3 regions of the Paraburkholderia terricola genome follow, and region 1 is predicted to be linked to each of the others. Evidence: riboswitches for the same ligand, from Rfam matches in the RefSeq annotation. Region 1 holds a riboswitch; each other region holds the start of a gene.
What was found. Region 1 has a riboswitch for cobalamin ahead of cobW (cobalamin biosynthesis protein CobW). Riboswitches for the same ligand answer to the same signal wherever they lie in the genome.
Positions count from the first base shown of each region.

Region 1 (4,386 bases):
CCATAGCTGATGGCACAGATCGGCGCTCGCGGTGCTGCGCGCAAGCAGGTTCGGGTCTTCCTGGAGATCGCCGGAGAACATCGCGAGCGTCTGCTGCTTGCGCTCGGCGAGCGCGACCACCTGCTCGATGCCGTAGGGCCAATAGGCTTCGCCGCCAAGATGATCGACCACCACGACGCGCGCATGCTGCAACACGTCCTCGACATAAAAATCGACCGAGGCCGGCTGCCGCAGATACGTGACGTTCGCGAGCCTCACGCTCGGGAAGCCGTCTCCGAGACGAGGAAACACGCTGGCGAGCAGCGACAGCGTGGTGTCGGCGGAACTGAGCACCACGATATCGGCGGGCCGCTGATCGATGCGGATCACGCCTTGCGTGTCGTCGACAAAACCACCCGGCGTGGTGCGCAGCAGATGCATGAGCGCTTACGCCTGTTGCGCTTCGGCGCTCGACGCCACACCGAGCGCCGCGTCGAATGCGCGTTGCAGCGCGTGCTGATCCAGGTCCTCGCCGATCAGCACGAAGCGGCTTTGCAGTCCCGCATCGGTTTCATGCGCCTGCCAGCGCCGATCGAAATAACTATCGAAACGCCGGCCCACGCCCTGGATCACCAGACGCATCGGCGCGCCCGGCAAAGCCGCGAAACCCTTGACGCGGTAAATCGTGTTCGTTTCGACGAGCCCTTGCAAAGCGGCGATCAGCGCTTCGCGCGATGGCGCGCTCGCCTGCACCACCACCGAATCGAATTCGTCGTGGTGGTGATCGGCGTCGTCGGCGGAACCGTGGTGATCGTGGCGCAAGTGGATGGTTTCTTCCGAAGCCGCCTCGAGACCCAGCAACGTGTGCAGATCGAGTTGGCCCATCTGCGCGCGCACGATCTTCACTTGCGGTGGAATCTCTTCACGAATGAGGGCTTCCACGGCGCTTTGCCGCGCGTCGTCGAGCAAATCGGTTTTGTTCAGAATCACCAGATCGGCCGCGGACAACTGATCCTCGAACAGTTCGTGCAGCGGCGATTCGTGATCGAGATTCGGATCGGCCTTGCGTTGCGCATCCACGGCGGCCGGGTTGTCGGCGAACTGGCCGCTCGCGGCGGCGGGGCCGTCCACCACGGTCACCACCGCATCCACCGTGAAGCTGTTCTTGATCTGCGGCCAGTTGAACGCCTGCACCAGCGGCTTGGGCAAGGCGAGGCCCGACGTTTCGATCAGCACGTGATCGATCTGCTCGCGGCGCTCGACGAGTTTTTCCATCACCGGAAAAAATTCTTCCTGCACGGTGCAGCACAGGCAACCGTTCGCCAGTTCATACAGTTGCCCTTCGGTTTCGACGCCGTTTTCGTCGCAACCGATTCCGCAGCCCTTGAGGATTTCCCCGTCGATGCCGAGCTCGCCGAACTCGTTGACGATCACCGCAATGCGCTTGCCGCCCGCATGCCGAAGAATGTGCCGAAGCAGCGTGGTCTTGCCGCTGCCGAGAAAGCCCGTGACGATGGTGACGGGGATCTTGCGCATTTGAGTTTGCATCGTGAGGTCCATTCGATCGACGGCGTTGCTGCAACAGGGAAAGACAGCAAGCGGGGTGAGGTCATGAACGCATGCCGCATCCCCGCGGCGTTCGTCCTGCGTGCTCTGGCCGGTATCCGGGCTGGCGAAAGCGCCGCTTCCCCTTCCCGTGCGAGTGATTTCTCGCCCAGTGGTTGTATGCCGACGCGGCCTTGCGCGTGGACATCGAAGCCGGCTCCGCGGTACGTGACGTACCGCATTTCGCTTACCGTTGCGGGGGCAGCACAGGTTGACCCGGTCCTTGAACGCGGGCGCCCTGTTTCCCGTTTAACTGCATGCGCAGGAGCGCGCACACGAGCACCAAAGTGCGTGCGAGTGTAGGCCCGCGACCCGGCGCAGTCAAGAAAACGCGAGGACGGAGGCGCTTATCGGATGGGGCGTCATGTGCTATCGTAAGCGCGCGTTTGGTGCCCGCACATGCATTCGCGTGTGCAGTTAAACGGGAAACAGGCCGCGCTTGCCGCGCTCAACCTGTGCTGTCCCCGCAACGGTAAGCGACCTGCGGCGCTCGATGGGTTTTATAGCGCCGCGCATGCGTTTTCGATGCCACTGTCCGACGAATGCGGACGGGAAGGCAAAGCGCATGAGGCCGCCAGCCCGGATACCGGCCAGACGCGGAGGCAGCGAACGTCACGCTGCCGGCCGCCGGAATCCGCGAGGGACGGATGTGATGGCGCTGAAGCACGGCGTGGTCCCCGCTTGCATGTATCTTGGTGAAGCGGCGCATTACGTCATGCCTGATATCCGTAGCACCGCATGAGTTCTTCCCTTTCCGCCGGCTCGCACGCCCTCCTGGCGCTTCGGCCCTTCCCGTCCGTCACGACATGGCGCGCGCCATGCATGCCGCGATGAGCCGCGCGTGGCTGATCGGCGCGGGCCCCGGCGACGTCGAACTGATGACGCTCAAGGCGACCCGCGCGCTCGCGCAAGCCGACGTGGTGCTGGTCGACGATCTGGTGAATCCCGACGTATTGCAGTTCGCGCGCGCCGACGCGCTGGTGATTTACGTCGGCAAGCGCGGCGGACATCCGTCCACGCCGCAGGCCGGGATCATCGTGCAGATGCTCGCGCATCTGCGGGCCGGGCGCAGCGTCGCGCGTTTGAAAGGCGGCGATCCGTTCGCGTTCGGGCGCGGCGGCGAGGAATTGCAGGCGCTGCAAGCAGCGGGCATCGACGCCGAAGTGATCAACGGCATCACGGCGGGCATCGCGGCGCCCGCGGCGATCGGCATTCCGGTCACGCATCGCGATCATGCGCAAGGCGTGGTGTTCGTCACCGGACATAGCGCCGGCAGCGGCGAGCCCGATTGGGCCGCGCTCGTCGCCACGCGCATGACGCTGGTGATCTACATGGGCATGCGGCGCTTGAGCGATATCGTCGGGGCGTTGCTCGCGGCCGGCATGAACGCTGATACGCCGTGCGCCGCGATCGAATCGGCCACGCGGCCCGAGCAACGGCATGCGCTGGCGCGGCTTGGAGAGTTCGCCGATACGGTGTCTCGCGCCGGGCTCGGCTCGCCGGCGATCGTGGTGATCGGCGGCGTCGCGTCGCTGGCTTTGGCGCGGAGCGTGCCCATGAAAACGCTGAGCGTCGGCGTCGGTTGCCGGTTGCACACCTCGGCCGTGCAGATCGAAACGGCCGTGCGCGCCGCGCTCGGGTCGCATACGTTCGACGAAATCAGCACGATCGCCTCGATCGACAGCAAAGCCCACGAAGCAGGCCTGCTCGAATTCTGCGCACGCCACGCGTTGCCGATCGCACTCTTCAGCCGCGAGCAAATCGCGGCGATACCCGTGGCCGAGCCTTCGGCGGTTGCACGCGAGCATCTCGGCGTGGACGGCGTTTGCGAGCCGTGCGCGCTGCTCGGCGCGGCTAACGTGTCGGCCGGGTCCGCTGCATCGGCTGCGTCGGCTGCGTCGGCTGCGTCGGCTGCGTCGGCTGCGTCGGCTGCGTCGGCTGCGTCGGCTGCGTCGGCTGTACCCAACGCCCAACTCCTCGTCCGCAAGACCGCGCATGCCGGCGTGACCGTGGCGATTGCCTCGATCATCGCCCGGACCGAACACGAACCGACAACCCACGACACCGAGAAACAGGACCTTCCATGAAAACCGATCCCGAATCGCATCAACGCATGACCGAACGCCGGCGCGAAGGCCACGAGAAAAAACAGGCCAACGCCACCGTCGAAAAGGGCTTGCTGATCGTCAACACCGGCACCGGCAAGGGCAAGACCACGGCCGCGTTCGGCATGGCCGTGCGCGTGCTCGGACACGGCATGCGCCTCGGCGTCGTGCAGTTCATCAAGGGCGCATTGCACACGTCGGAGCGCGGTTTTCTCGGCGCGATCGCCAATTGCGATTTCGTCACGATGGGCGATGGCTACACCTGGAACACGCAGAACCGCGACGCCGACATCGCCACCGCCCGCAAGGGCTGGGACGAAGCGCGCCGGATGATCGAGAGCGGCGACTACCAGATGGTGATCCTCGACGAGCTGAACACCGTGCTGAAGTACGAATACCTGCCGCTCGACGAGGTGCTGTCCGTGATCAACGCTCGCCCGCCGATGCTGCACGTGGTGGTGACCGGCCGTCACGCGCCGGATGCGTTGATCGAGGCCGCCGATCTCGTCACCGAGATGCGCATCGTCAAGCATCCGTACCGCGAGCAAGGCGTGAAAGCGCAGCGCGGCGTGGAGTTCTGAGCGATGAGCGCGAGCCCCGATAAGAGCGCTTCGGAGGCGCAGCCGAAAGGCACTTCGTCCGGAGCGCCCGCCGAGGGCAGTTCTTCAGGGGCGTTCCCGAACGGAACGACCTCGAC
Region 1 covers NZ_CP024942.1:3,012,910-3,017,295, forward strand. Annotated here, with positions in the region: gene cobN (cobaltochelatase subunit CobN) at 1-420, opposite strand, end outside; gene cobW (cobalamin biosynthesis protein CobW) at 427-1,527, opposite strand; cobalamin riboswitch at 1,618-1,886, opposite strand; cobalamin riboswitch at 1,955-2,193, shown strand; gene cobA (uroporphyrinogen-III C-methyltransferase) at 2,415-3,671, shown strand; gene cobO (cob(I)yrinic acid a,c-diamide adenosyltransferase) at 3,668-4,270, shown strand; gene CUJ90_RS32065 (cobyrinic acid a,c-diamide synthase CobB) at 4,274-4,386, shown strand, end outside.

Region 2 (4,386 bases), on a different replicon from region 1:
CGTGCAATGTCAAATGAGTCGTTGGGTGATGAAGCGCCATTCGGCTTCGGTCACCGGCGTAATCGATAGGCGGTTGCCTTTGGCGAGCACGCGCATGTCCTTCAACCCTTCGTGCTCGCGCAATGCGGCAAGCGGAATCAGCGGAATCTTCTTCTTGAACACGACGTCGACGAGCATCCAGCGCGGCGTTTCCTGCGACGACTTCGGGTCGTAGTAGGGACTCTTCGTGTCGAACTGGGTGGGGTCCGGATAAGCGGTGGACGATACCTCGGCGAGCCCCGCAATGCCCGGCTCGGGACAACTCGAGTGATAGAACAGCACGCCGTCGCCGACCTGCATCATGTCGCGCATGAAATTGCGCGCCTGATAGTTGCGCACGCCGGTCCACGGCAACGTGCGGTGCGGTGCGTTGGCGAGATGGTCGATGCTTGCTTCGTCCGGTTCGGACTTCATTAGCCAGTAGCGCATGAATCGAATTGGAACGTTAAGGGTTTGAAGATGCGGAAGAAAATCGAGGCCCAAAGAAAAACGGCACCGAACCGAAGTCCGATGCCGTTCCAAATAAGGTCCCCGCCTTAGCCGCTAGGCCGGCATCCTGAACCGGGGGTTCAGAATTGGTCGCAGTTAGCAACACTTCGGGTACATCAGACAGAGTGACGCGCACACCCGTGCTACAAATTTCCGCAACCGTGCACATGGCATTGGTTCAAGGAATATATGACCTTGGCGAACCAGGCAGGGAAGCTAAACCGATGAAACTAAAACGATGGAATTCAAACGTTTGCCGAGTCTTATTGACTACCGCTCATGCACTTCGCTTGAATCCGCAGCCAATCTCGCGACCGGCCACTAGATAGTTATTGCATGCTGTACTGCTCGATCACAGTACCCAGTTGCTCGTTCATTTGATGCATTGTACGCCGGATTTCCTCAGCGGGAAATGCTTCTCCGTGCCGCACGCTGCTTTGCAGCTTAAGCAGTTCCGATGCCAGCGACAACGCAGCCATGACGGCAATGCGATCCGTGCCGCGCACGTTGCTGTTATTGCGGATCTTCGACATTTCGGCGTCGACACGCGCGACCGCTTCAAGCAGTGCGCCTTCTGTTTCAGCCGAGCAGGCGAGACGATAGGGCACGCCGAGAATCGACACTTCGATCTGCTTCGTGGTCATGCGTTTTCTCCGTGGCGGGTCACGTCGCTCCCGGTTTCGGCTTGATGCTGAGCGGGCTCGAGCAGATCGAGCTGGTTGTCCGGCTCATTGTGCGCGCGTGCCCGCGGCAGTTTCTCGAGAATCGCATTCAGCCGCACCTGGGCGTCGTCGATCTTGGCCGACAGTGCGTCGCGTTCCGCTTGCAGCGCATCGCGTTCCTCGCGAAGCATTGCAAGTTCCGTGCGCGTGGCTTCGACTTCGGCGCGTGATTGGGCGAGCTGCTCTTCGAGCGCGAGGCGCGCTTCGTTGTGGCGCTGGCTGATCGCGATCAGCTTGCCGATGTTCTGTGAAAGTGTTTCGAGTTCGGTGAGCATGTGCTGCGTCCTCTAAAGACATCGCATTTTAGCGCGGAATATCGCGGGTTCCGACATTTGTCTCGTTTCGAGACGTAACAACCTCGCTTTATGCAGGCATTGATCGACCATATGATGAAAAAGTACTCGCGCATCGGACAATAACCCGCACTTAACCGAACAGATCGCGCAACGATCAACGATTCTTGACGGGCTCGGGGGCCGCTCCTAAACTGGCCGCACTCTGGTGCCCGCGCGCGCTTTCATAGTGCGCGCAGTTAAACGGGAAGCAGGGCGCGTCGTTCGCCAGAACGCGCGAACCTGCGCTGCCCCCGCAACGGTAAGCGACCGCATTCATCATGCAGGTCGGTCCTGATCGCGTGTTCGAAGCTGAACGTGCGAGTGTGCCACTGCGCGTCACGCGTGGGAAGGCGGGATCGATGTGTCGCCAGCCCGGATACCGGCCAGAGGGAGAGGAACGTCCGCGAAAACGTTGAAAAGCGCGGGCGCCTCGTTACGCATCGGCCTGCGGGGAAGCGGGCCGCGCACGTTACCCACAGGAATGTCATCCCATGCTGTCCCCCATCGCTCGCGCGGCGTGGCTCGTTTTTGCGGGCGTGCCGCTCGTCGTGCACGCTCAGGCCGCTGCTGTTTCCACCTCTTCCGATGCGTCTTCTTCCACCTCGTCCGCGGCTGCCGCGGCTGCAGGTTCATCGCCCATCGTGTTGTCGCCGGTGGTCGTCACGGCGGGGCGTGGCCCGCAAGCGCTCGCCGACGCGATTCCGCCGACGGCGCTGTTCGATCAGCAGGACATCGCCGACAGCACCGCGACCGACTTGCCCGGCCTGCTGCAACTCGCCCCCGGCGCGCAAATCTCGCGTACAGGTGGCCCTGGTTCGACCACGAGTCTGTTTTTGCGTGGCGCGTCGTCGACGCAATCGCTGGTGCTGATCGACGGCGTGCGGGTCGACTCGGTGACCCTCGGTACATCGCAACTCGCGCAGATCCCGCTCGACCAGATCGATCACGTGGAAGTGGTGAACGGCAACGGGTCCGCGCTATACGGTTCGGGCGCGATCGGCGGCGTGGTGCAGGTGTTCACGAAAGACGGTGGCGACCATCCTCCGCGTTTCAACTTTTCGGTGGGCTACGGCAGCTATCACACGCAGACGCAGCAGGCCGGCGTGAACGGCGCATTGGATAAGGACGGCGCCACCACCTTCAACCTGTCGCTCGCCCGTTCGAAGGACGACGGCTTCTCGTCGCTGAATCCGCGCGAGGCGCCGCAAGCCAATCCGAACGCAAACGGCTATCTGAACGAAAGCATTTCGGCTTCGCTGCGTCACAGGTTCAACGACCAATGGAACGCGGGCGTCACGTATTTCCAGTCGAACGGCAACAACAGTTACGACAACGCGTATGGCGTGCCGACCGATTCAAACAATCTGTATAGCAAGGTGCGTCAGATGTCGGTGTTCGCGAACGGCAAGCTGACCGATTGGTGGACCACCCACTTCATCGTCTCCGAAGGCGACGACCGCAGCGTGTCGAAAACCAACGGCATCTATAACGGCCGCTTCGATACCGACAATCGCCAGTACACGTGGCAGAACGATTTCACGTTCGCCGCGCAGCAGAAGTTGCAGGTGGGCTATGAGCATCTCGATCAAAGCCTCGACTCGGATACGTTCGCGGCGCCGGATCGTCATGTGGATTCGGGTTTCGTCGGCTATACGGGGCGCTTTGGGCGCAACCAGATTCAGGCCAATGTGCGGCGCGACCAGTATTCCGATTTCGGCGGAGCGAACAGTTACTATCTCGGCTACGGTTTCGACATCACCGGCCATTGGAAGGCGACTGCAAGCTATTCGGATTCGTTTCGCGCGCCGAGCTTCGACGATCTGTACTATCCGTACAGCGGCAACGCGTCGATCGAGCCGGAGCGCAGTCATTCGATCGAGGCCGCGTTGCAGTACGCGTCGAACGCGCTCGGCGTGATGCGCCTGAGCGCGTTCCAGACGCGCTATTCGAATCTGATCGATTATCAGCAGGTGACGCCCGGCATCTATCTGGCCGAGAACGTCGGGCATGCGAAGGTGCAGGGACTCGAAGGATCGTGGAGCGGCCATGTCGGCAAGACGGACGTGCGCGCGTCGTTGACGCTGCAAAATCCCGTCGACCTCGACAAAGATGCCGACCTTCTGCGGCGCGCGCGGCGTTTCGGATCGCTCGCGGTGAATCGCAGCATCGCCTGCTGGCGCGTGGGCGGCGAGTGGATCGTGAGCGGCGCGCGCGAAGATAGCAGCGGCAAGCTGGGCGGCTACGGTGTGGTGAATCTGTCGGCGCGCTACAACATCACGAAAGCGTGGTACGTGGCCGCGCAAATCCACAACCTGTTGAACAAGGACTATGAAACGGCCTACTCGTATAACTCGCCCTGGCGCGGTGCGTATGTCACGGTTGGCTGGCAGCAGCAGTGACGAACGTTCCTGCATGAGCACGCGCCGATGAACCGCGGTTCGAGTTCGACCACCCCAACCACGAGCACGATGCGCGTCATGAATGCGAAGCGTGCCGCCGCGATCTGGCTTGCGCTCGCGGTGGTCGCGCTCGTCGTGTTGATGGCGTCGCTCGCACTGGGCAGCGTGGCGCTTCCGCCCGGCCGCGTGTTGGCGGCGCTGATGCCCTCGTCCTCGGCGCATGGCGGGTCCGCCGATCTGACCGCCGAGATCGTTCGCACGCTGCGTTTGCCGCGCGCGTTGGCGGGCTTCGCATGCGGCGCGTTGCTCGCGTTGGCCGGCGCGCTACTGCAAGTGCTGTTGCGCAATCCGCTGGCCGAACCCTACGTGTTAGGCGTGTCAGGCGGCGCGGCGACGTTCGCT
Region 2 covers NZ_CP024941.1:838,501-842,886, forward strand. Annotated here, with positions in the region: gene CUJ90_RS03645 (EVE domain-containing protein) at 10-468, opposite strand; RNA gene ssrS (6S RNA) at 564-745, opposite strand; gene CUJ90_RS03655 (cell division protein ZapA) at 858-1,172, opposite strand; gene CUJ90_RS03660 (ATPase) at 1,169-1,525, opposite strand; cobalamin riboswitch at 1,733-1,987, shown strand; gene CUJ90_RS03665 (TonB-dependent receptor plug domain-containing protein) at 2,077-3,984, shown strand; gene CUJ90_RS03670 (FecCD family ABC transporter permease) at 4,012-4,386, shown strand, end outside.
Region 2: it holds a riboswitch for cobalamin, as region 1 does, so the genes downstream of both, CUJ90_RS03665 (TonB-dependent receptor plug domain-containing protein) here and cobW (cobalamin biosynthesis protein CobW) in region 1, are expected to answer to the same signal.

Region 3 (4,386 bases), 450 kb from region 1:
CGGCCGAGTTGCCGCGCAATCCGCAACGCGTCGCCGGTGCCGCCGAGCAGCAGGACACGCGTCATTGCGCGGCTCCGATCAGATTGCCCTGGCGGTCGATCGCGAACATTTCGACGTTGACCTGCGGCGGCACGATAGCGCGCGCCACTTCAAGCGCATGCCGGCAGACGATGTCGCCGAGCGGCACGTTTTGCGCCCGCGCCAATGCGACCGCCTGCTGGCTCGTATTGGCCGCGCGAATCGCCGCCTGCAACGCGTCGTCGGCGCCGTCTTCGGCGGCCCAAACGGCGAGCCGTTCCAGATCGATGCTCGAATTGCGGCTATGCAGATCGAGATGCCCCGCCGCGAGTTTGCTGAGCTTGCCGAAGCCGCCGCATACGCTCAACCGCTCGACCGGCGCGCGCTTCATATGCTTGAGCACCGCGCCGACGAAGTCGCCCATCTCGATCAGCGCGATATCCGGCAGGCCGTAATGCGCGCGCATCGCGTCCTCGCTCGCGTTGCCGGTGCAGGCGGCGAGATGCGTGTAGCCGTTCGCGCGCGCGACGTCGATGCCCTGATGGATCGACGCGATATAGGCCGAGCACGAGAACGGCCGCACGATGCCGGTAGTGCCGAGAATCGACAGGCCGCCGAGTATGCCCAGGCGCGGGTTCATCGTCTTGAGCGCGAGCGCCTCGCCGTCTTCGACGCCGATCGTCACCTCGAAACCGCCTGCGTAGCCGTGCTCGGCGGCGAGGTCGGTGAGATGGTCGGTCATCATCTTGCGCGGCACCGGGTTGATCGCGGGCTCGCCGACCGGCAGCGTCAGTCCCGCGCGCGTCACCGTGCCGACGCCGGGCCCCGCGCGAAAAATCACACCCGGTTCGGTCAGCAGCCGCACGCGGGCGAACACAATCGCGCCGTGCGTCACGTCGGGATCGTCGCCGGCATCTTTCACGGTGCCCGCTTCCGCGCCGCCCGCGCCGTCAGCGATGAAGCGGCAGTACACCAGCGGCATCGGCACATGCTGGCCTTTCGGCAAGACGATTTCCGCAACCTCGCTGACGACGCCCGCGAGCAGCAGACGCGCCGCCGCGAGCGACGTCGCGGTGGCGCAACTGCCGGTCGTATAGCCGCTACGCAGCGGCGCGGGTTGTTCGGGCGTTTCTTCGCGCATTACGGTTGTCGCCGTGATTCGGATGACGTCGCGATGGCGGCCGTATCGGTTTCACGCGCGGCCTTCGTCACGTCCAGCAACGTGATCGGCAACGCCTGGCGCCACGTATCGAAGCCGCCGAGCGGTTGCGCGTCGGCCAGCGCGATGCGTGTGAGCGTGCCGCCATGTTGCTCGCGCCAGGCCGCGAGCGCCGCCTCGCCTTGCAAGGTGACCGCGTTGGCGACCAGCCGGCCGCCGTCGCGCAGACGCGCCCAGCACGTCTCCAGCACGCCCGCCGCCGTCGCGCCGCCGCCGATGAACACGGCGTCCGGCGCCGGCAGCCCTTGCAGCGCTTCGGGTGCGCGCCCGGCCACGAGTTGCAGACCCGGCACGCCCAGCGCGTCGCGATTGTGCTCGATGAAACGCTGCCGCTCCGCGTGCCCTTCAATCGCGATCGCGCGGCAGGTCGGATGCGCGCGCATCCATTCGATGCCGATCGAGCCGCTGCCCGCGCCCACGTCCCACAGCAATTCGCCGGGCGTCGGCGCGAGGCGCGCCAATGTGATCGCGCGCACGTCGCGCTTGGTCAACTGGCCGTCGTGGCGGAAAGCGTCGTCGGGTAAGCCGCAGGTCAGCGGCAGACGCGGCGCGCCTTCGGTCGCGCGGCATTCGAGCGCGATCAGATTCAACGCGGCGACATCGGGAGCGGACCACTGATCGGCGCGGCCGTCGATGCGACGTTCCAGCTCGCCGCCCAGATGTTCCAGCACGATCATGCGGGTCGCGCCGAAGCCGCGCGCATTCAGCAGTTCGGCCAACGCCGCGGGCGTGCGCCCATCGGCGCTCAACACGAAGACGCGCGCGCCGTCGTGCAAATGCGCGTTCAGCGCGGGCAGCGGCCGCCCCACCAGCGACACGGTCGCGACCTCCTGCAACGGCCAGCCGAGCCGCGCCGCCGCCAGCGACAGCGACGACGGCGCGGGCAGCACCCGCAACTCGCCGGCCGGCAACTGCCGCGCGAGCGTCGCGCCGACGCCGAACAGCATCGGATCGCCGCTCGCCAGCACGCATACGGAAGCGCCGCGCTCGGCCAGCAACGGCGCGAGATCGAACGGCCGCGGCCATGCCGCGCGGCGCGCGGCGAGGCGCGCGGGCAGCATCGCCAGATGACGCTCGCCGCCGTAAATCACCGACGCCTCCAGCAACGCACGCCGCGCGGGCCGTCCCAAACCGGCGAAGCCGTCATCGCCCATGCCCACCACCGTCAGCCACGCAGGCATGCATCCATCCTCATTCTGTGTCTTCAAATCATGCGCTGTGCCACGCCGGTCAAAGCGTCCAGCCTCGTTGTGCTGTCCGAAAAAAGGCATAATACAGCCGCCGGTGCCCTTCGGGGCCGAAGAGGGAACACAGTGCCACTGTGGCTGCCCCCGCAACTGTATGCAGCGAGTCCGTTTGCGCTCCGCGCCACTGGTTTCACCGGGAAGGCAGCGGCGGACCATGACCTGCCAGCCAGGAGACCTGCCGGCGAGACTGTTCGTGCCAGCCTGCATCGGGCGGGGTGTACCGATGCCGCAGCAATGCCCGCCTCACGGCTTGCTCGGGCTTTCGCGCGACGCTAAACCCGGTGTCCGTCTTGAATCAAGTTTCGCCCTCCACCGTTTTGCCCGACGCGGCCCCAGCGCCACGGCCCTCGGCGTGTCCGGGGCTGCTGCGCATCGTCGCCGCGCGCGACGGCGGCATCTGCCGGATCAAGCTGCCTGGCGGCGAGTTGAGCGCCGCGCAGGCCGAGGCGATTGCCGAGGCGAGCGCGCGGCATGCGGCCGGCGTGATCGAGTTGACCAATCGCGCGAACCTGCAGGTGCGCGGCGTGCGTGGCGGCGAGGCAGCGGCGTTGAGCGCGGCGTTGGTGGCGGCGGGGCTTGGGCCCGATGGAGCGGCGCCCGACGCGGCGGCTGGTTCGGATGCGATGGCGAAGCGCGCCGCGCCGGCTTCCAACTCGCTCCGCGCGGCGGCCGCCGACGACGTGCGCAACGTGATGATCAGCCCCGCCGCCGGGCGCGATCCCTTCGCCTTGTTCGACACGAGGCCGCTGTGCGCCGAACTGCTGGCGCTGCTGCAAGGCGAAGCGCGCTTCGCGGCGTTGTCGCCGAAATTCGCGCTGCTGGTGGATGGCGGCGAGCGCCTGGCGAGGCTCGATCATCCGCATGACATGTGGCTCGCGGCGTCGCAAGTTCGTGACGGTGTGCGGTTCGTGTTCGGTCTTGCGGGTTGCCCGCCAGCGGTGGCGTTACCGCAAAACCCGGCTGCCGGTTGCGATGACTCGACACAAGCTCGTCGCGTGGACGACGCAGGCGCATTAGCCGCCGTGTCGTCATCGCAAGTCCCTGCGCTTGTCCGCGCGCTGCTGCACTCGTTTCTCGACCTCGCCGCCGCCGACGCCACGCGCATGCGTCACCTGCTCGCCGCGCGTTCCGTCGACGCCGTATTGCAGCGCGCGCAAACGTATGTCGATTTCCCGCTGTCACGCGACGCGTCGCTCGCGTCCTGGCATCGCGCGACACCGGCCGATGCCGCGCGTCGTCTCGGCGCGCACGCCCAACGCACGACGGAGACCTGGCACGTAGGCGGCCAGCCGCCGCTAGGCCGCCTCGACGCCGCCACCCTGCATGCCCTCGCCGCGCTCGCACGACAGCAAGGCAACGGCACGCTGCACGTCACGCCGTGGCAAAGCGTGCTGCTGACCGACATCGCGGCGCACGCCGTGCCAGCCGTGCTGACCGCACTGAACACGCTGGGCCTCGCCTGCGATGCCACGCAAGCCATCACGCGTCTGATCGCCTGCGCGGGCTCGCCAGGCTGCGCGAAAAGCCTCGCCGACACCAAGGCCGACGCACTGCGGCTCGCCGCGCGCTTGCCCGAGAACGTCGAGGTCCATCTGAGCGGCTGCCCGCGCTCGTGCGCCGCCGCGCATCGTGCGCCGTACACACTGCTGGCTGTGTCGCCCGGCACTTACGACCTTTATCGACGCGACGACGGCCACTCGGATTTCGGCCAGTGCGTCGCGCGCCAACTGACGATCGACCAGGCCGCCGACCTGCTCGACCACCTGGCCCGGAGCCCATAGATGCTTGATTACATTCGCGACGGTCAGGAGATCTATCGCCAATCCTTCGCGACGATCCGCGCGGAAGCCGATTTATCGCGCATCCCCGCGGACCTGGAAAAACTCGCGGTGCGCGTGATTC
Region 3 covers NZ_CP024942.1:2,567,508-2,571,893, reverse strand. Annotated here, with positions in the region: gene CUJ90_RS30150 (cobalt-precorrin-6A reductase) at 1-65, opposite strand, end outside; gene CUJ90_RS30145 (cobalt-precorrin-5B (C(1))-methyltransferase) at 62-1,159, opposite strand; gene CUJ90_RS30140 (bifunctional cobalt-precorrin-7 (C(5))-methyltransferase/cobalt-precorrin-6B (C(15))-methyltransferase) at 1,159-2,418, opposite strand; cobalamin riboswitch at 2,503-2,681, shown strand; gene cobG (precorrin-3B synthase) at 2,766-4,265, shown strand; gene CUJ90_RS30130 (precorrin-8X methylmutase) at 4,266-4,386, shown strand, end outside.
Region 3: it holds a riboswitch for cobalamin, as region 1 does, so the genes downstream of both, cobG (precorrin-3B synthase) here and cobW (cobalamin biosynthesis protein CobW) in region 1, are expected to answer to the same signal.